Regions from separate parts of the Halobacillus sp. Cin3 genome, predicted to be linked through region 1. Evidence: predicted binding sites of a transcription regulator. Region 1 holds the regulator's gene; the other holds the start of a gene.
The links. The regulator LexA, encoded in region 1, represses DNA repair genes until DNA is damaged. The targets are predictions, from matches to a motif close to CGAACATATGTTCG.
Positions count from the first base shown of each region.

Region 2: QMA39_RS15835 (DNA repair exonuclease) is a predicted target of LexA. The motif match lies at 1,377-1,390, and genes of this name have one in related genera.

Region 1 covers NZ_CAMZMV010000001.1:711,825-714,233, forward strand. The annotation lists gene QMA39_RS03855 (N-acetylmuramoyl-L-alanine amidase) at 1-456, shown strand, start outside; gene QMA39_RS03860 (hypothetical protein) at 546-776, shown strand; gene lexA (transcriptional repressor LexA) at 846-1,469, opposite strand; gene QMA39_RS03870 (recombinase family protein) at 1,776-2,409, shown strand, end outside.
Region 2 covers NZ_CAMZMV010000005.1:99,174-101,582, reverse strand. The annotation lists gene QMA39_RS15840 (AAA family ATPase) at 1-78, opposite strand, end outside; gene QMA39_RS15835 (DNA repair exonuclease) at 65-1,324, opposite strand; gene QMA39_RS15830 (ABC transporter permease) at 1,442-2,409, opposite strand, start outside.

The sequences.
Region 1 (2,409 bases):
ACCGGCGCAGAAGTGAAGGAGATGCAGGAGAACTTATTGAAGCTTGGTTATACGATGAATGGTTACGGAGCCGACGGCAGTTTCGGACCTGCCACAGAAGCTGCTGTTAAAGCCTTTCAAAACGATAATAATTTGGAAGTGGACGGTTTTTATGGGCCGAAAACGAAAGCGGCAGTGCAGATAGCTTTAGATAACCTGAACAAAGGAGAAGAGGAAATGGAGAAATTAGCAGTTGTTATAAACTCTTTTGCAGACTTCCCGGCCGTTGAGGCACTGGTCATCCGGAAAAATGCTTTAATCGCGCTCAGAGCTGTGGCGGAAAAACGTCAGGTAGCAGAACAGATCATTGTAGCTGGCGGTGGCACAGACGGGCTCAAAGGGAGTAACTTTATTGATTTGACAGGAAAAACACGTTATGAGACTTCCCAAAACATTAAAAATTATTTAGCTAAGTAAAGCGACTGTAAAACATTCCAGTGTACTTTCCATCCATTCCTGCATATAATAAAGGAAATAGAACAAATGTTCGCGGGAGGGATTACCCATTGGAAACGGTTTTTAAGCAGTCCGTTAAAAACAAGCAGGTCATTGATATCATCTATTTGTCCGAAGGCAGGCATTGGTCGCAGCGTTCTGTTAGAGTGATTCAAAATCAACCTGATGCCATCCTTGCCTACTGCCTGCAAAAGAGGGACGTCCGCACGTTTTTGAAGAAAAATATTTATTCAGCTGATTTTCAACGGCGGGGTAATGGAGCACGTGCGGGAGCTTCATAATTATAAGATAATTATTTTCAACACACGTAAAAACCGGCGGGGACCCTCCCGCCGGTTTTTACGTGTGTTTTAATGAACGGTCCGATATAAGCCGACAACCCGGCCGAGAATGGATACGTCATTTAAGATGATCGGTTCCATCGTGGCATTTTCAGGCTGGAGTCGGATATGATTCTTCTCCTTGAAGAATCGTTTGACAGTAGCCTCTTCCTCTTCGGTCATAGCCACAACTATATCCCCGTTCTGGGCGGTCTGCTGCTGTCTGACAATGACCATGTCCCCGTCAAGAATGCCGGCCTCAATCATACTTTCCCCCTGAACGATAAGGACGAACGTATTATCTTCCGATCCTGCAAGCGTATCCGGGAGGGGAACATATTCTTCAATGTTCTCTACTGCCGTAATCGGTGAACCGGCCGTAACTTTACCGATGACAGGGGCATATGTGGCTTCCCCGCGAGGGATACTGTGGTCTTCTTCCAGCTCAATCACTTCAATAGCCCTTGGTTTCGTCGGATCCCTGCGGATATATCCCTTTTTCTCAAGACGGGATAAATGACCGTGGACGGTGGAACTGGAGGCCAGCCCCACAGACTGACCGATCTCCCTTACAGATGGGGGATACCCTTTTAGTAGAACCTGTTCTTTTATGAAATCTAGTATTTCCTGCTGCCGCTTTGAAAGTTTGCTCATAGATTAGCACCTCGTACATAGGATTATAGTAACCACATTGTACCATGCCATCCTCAAAAATACAAACAAGCGTTCGAAAAAAGTCGTTGACAAGAACATACATTCGTCTATAATGAGAATTAGAAAACGCGAACAGAGGTTCTTAGGAACGTTCGTTCTTAAATGGAGGGTTAATTATGTTTAATAAACTATCAAAACTGGACTACACTTATATCGTTTTGTTTATTGTTAGTTTTGCTATTCTCTATTATTCTATGGTTACAAGCGGATAAACCTTGAAAACCAGTAGAAGCGGGGACATACATCATGAGAGTAATCCTATATTGTCGCGTAAGTACGGAAAAGGAAGCCCAGGTCAGCTCCTTGAAAAGACAGAAGGCAGAACTGTATGCCATGGCCGAACACCATGGAATGGAAGTGGCCGCCTGTATAGAGGAGCAGGCCAGCGGGTATGAGATTGAACGGGAAGGTGTTTTTGAGATGCTTGATGCTTTTTCCAATCATGAAGCAGAGGCTCTGTTGGTTCAGGATGAGACGAGGCTGGGCAGGGGAAACACAAAAATCGCTCTGTTCCATCAATTGAACCGGTTGAAAGTTAAGGTTTATTCCTTAACCCATAACGGGGAACTGCATCTTTCCGAGTCAGACTCCATGGTTCTTCAGATTGTAGGAATCGTGGAGGAGTACCAGAGAAAAATTCATAATATGAAAATCAGGCGGGGCATGCAGAAAGCGGTCTCCGAGGGCTATGATCCATCTTCAAACCTGTCCAATCAGCATCTGGCAGCGGGAAGAGAGAGGAAGGAATTTCCGATCGAAGAGGTTGTCAGACTCAGAGGGAGTGACTTGACGTTTAAGGACATTGCGGCAACACTAAGAGGGCTTGGATATGATGTATCCAAGGCAACGGTTCACCGTCGCTATCAAGAGTACATATCAC
Region 2 (2,409 bases), on a different contig from region 1:
AGGCCGGTCCTCAGCAAAGGATAGGGAGAAGCCGCTCCATTTTCCAAAGCCATGAATATATAGATTATGTATGATCAAAGCCGTCATCCCCGCTTTCCAATAATTGGTTTACCGCCACTGCTTTCGCTTTCTCCAACACTTCCGCCTGCTCCTTTTCATTAAGGGAAGGAACGAACCGCGACATCTTTCTGTGATCGTACAATGGAGCGAGCCACGAATCAAAGGCTTCATCGTCTGCTTCATTCACTTTCTTCAGAAACCCTCCCGTGAAATGAGGACCGTGAAGATCTTCTTCAGTCCAGCTTATCCTCTCATCCAGGCGTACATCCTCAATCCACACCCAGCCGTCTTCGGTAACGTCTTCATTTTCGTTAACGATATCCTTCCATTCATCCATTACCCCCGAGGACCACCAGCGCTTCCACTGATGGCCGCTGCCTTCGATCGTCACAGAGAGCATCACAGAACCGCCGCTTTCCGCAACGTGATGTTTCACATTCTCTAATACGCGCTCCAATTCGTTCGGATTTTCCAAGTGTGGAACAGGAACGGTAACACTTTCATACACAAAGCTGTGCAGAGGCTGAAACCTGTGCACCCATTCCCCCTCCTGTTCTTCGATGACGTAACATCCTTTCGGCCCCTGTTCTTTCTGAGACCTTCCCTGCGTATTTCCTGGATAGATAATCAGCGGGTCTGCAGATAGAATTTCCCGTTTATGGATATGACCGAGCGCCCAGTAATCCATCCCCGTCCGCTTTAATTCCTCCAATGTGAAGGGAGCATAAACATCGTGATCCGTATTCGATTCCAGGCTTCCATGAAGCATAGCAATGTGATACGGGGGATGTCCCGTCTTTTGAAACTCCTGCGCTTTATGCTCCTTCACCACCCTTGTCTCGTAAGAAAAACCATAAATATGCGCCAGAAGCTCCCCCTGCTTATAAAAAGGAACCTCCTGAACACGCTCGCTCTCGAATAGGAAAACATTTTCGGGAAAGGAAACCGCGTGCTCCGTTCCTGACGTAAAGTCGTGGTTTCCAAAGCTGACGAACACATCGATTCCGTGCTTCTGCAGCTTCTCAAAACCCCGGCGCACATGGACCTGGGCCTTCAGGCTGCGCAGTTCCTCATGATAGACATCCCCGGCAATCAACAGGAAATCCGCCTCTTCTTTTATACATACTTGAATAAGGCGGTCAAAGGCTTCAAAGGTTCCCGCCCGCAGCCGTTCAAGCAGTTCCTCAGGGAGATGGCCTTTCGTCTTAAACAGACTGTCCATATGCAGATCTGCACTATGGACAAATGTAATTCCATTCCGCATAGCTTCCGCTCCTTCGCTCCATCTTTTTCTTTATTTTAACAAAGCACACCCACGAATGCACGTTCGCTTTCAGGGGTCCAGCGCAAAAAAAGACCGCCCCGTGAAGGGCGGAAACGTTCAGGATGACTTTTCTTTTTTCGATAGTTGGAGGGCTGCTTTAAGATCCTTCAAAGATGATGATTTTCCGTAAAGGAGCACGCCTCCTCTGTAAATTCTTGCCCCTATCCATCCGAGCAGCGCAATCGAACCGATCAGCACGGCTAAAGAAAGGGAAACCTCCCATACAGGGACGTCGAGCATCCCGACTCTCAGAAACATAATCAACGGCGTGAAAAACGGGAAATACGAGCTGATGGTAATGAAAGTCGAATCCGGCGAGGCCAGACCGAACATCGCAATCATAAAGGCAGCCACGATGAGCATGATCATAGGAGCAGTCATCTGCTGGGCATCCTCCAGACGGCTGACGAGAGACCCGAGCGTTGCTGCAAGGGTGGCAAACAATAGGTATCCCAGCAGGAAGAATACGACCGCATAAATGATGGTGGAAGGCTGAATCGTGGTCAGCCCCAGCCCATCAATAAATGAGGCGCTCCCCGACTCTATCGTCTGCTGGATACTGAAATATCCCGCGGTCAGGAAGATGGCAAACTGGGTTAAGCCCACGAGAGCGATACCGATGATTTTAGCAAACATCTGGGAAACCGGTGACACACTGGAAATCAAAATTTCCATCACCCGGCTGGACTTCTCCGTAGCTACTTCCGTAGAAATCATCTGGCCGTACATGATGACGGCAAAGTACATAAAAAACAGCATGATATATACGATTCCGCGCGTCTGATTGAGTTCCTCCGCTGATTTCGCCCGTTCCTCCAGGGCTTCCAGTTCAAACGATACCGGAGTGGATATCTGCTGCAGGGTTTCCGGCGCCACGTCTGCTTCTTCGGTCACCTGTTCGATTTTCACCTGCTGCAGGGCCTGGCGGACAGGCTCACTTGCTTCTATATTCGCAATCTGATTGGCAAAGTACGTCGCTTCGGGGAGTTGATCTGCCCCAGTCCGGATGTGTACGACAGCCTCAT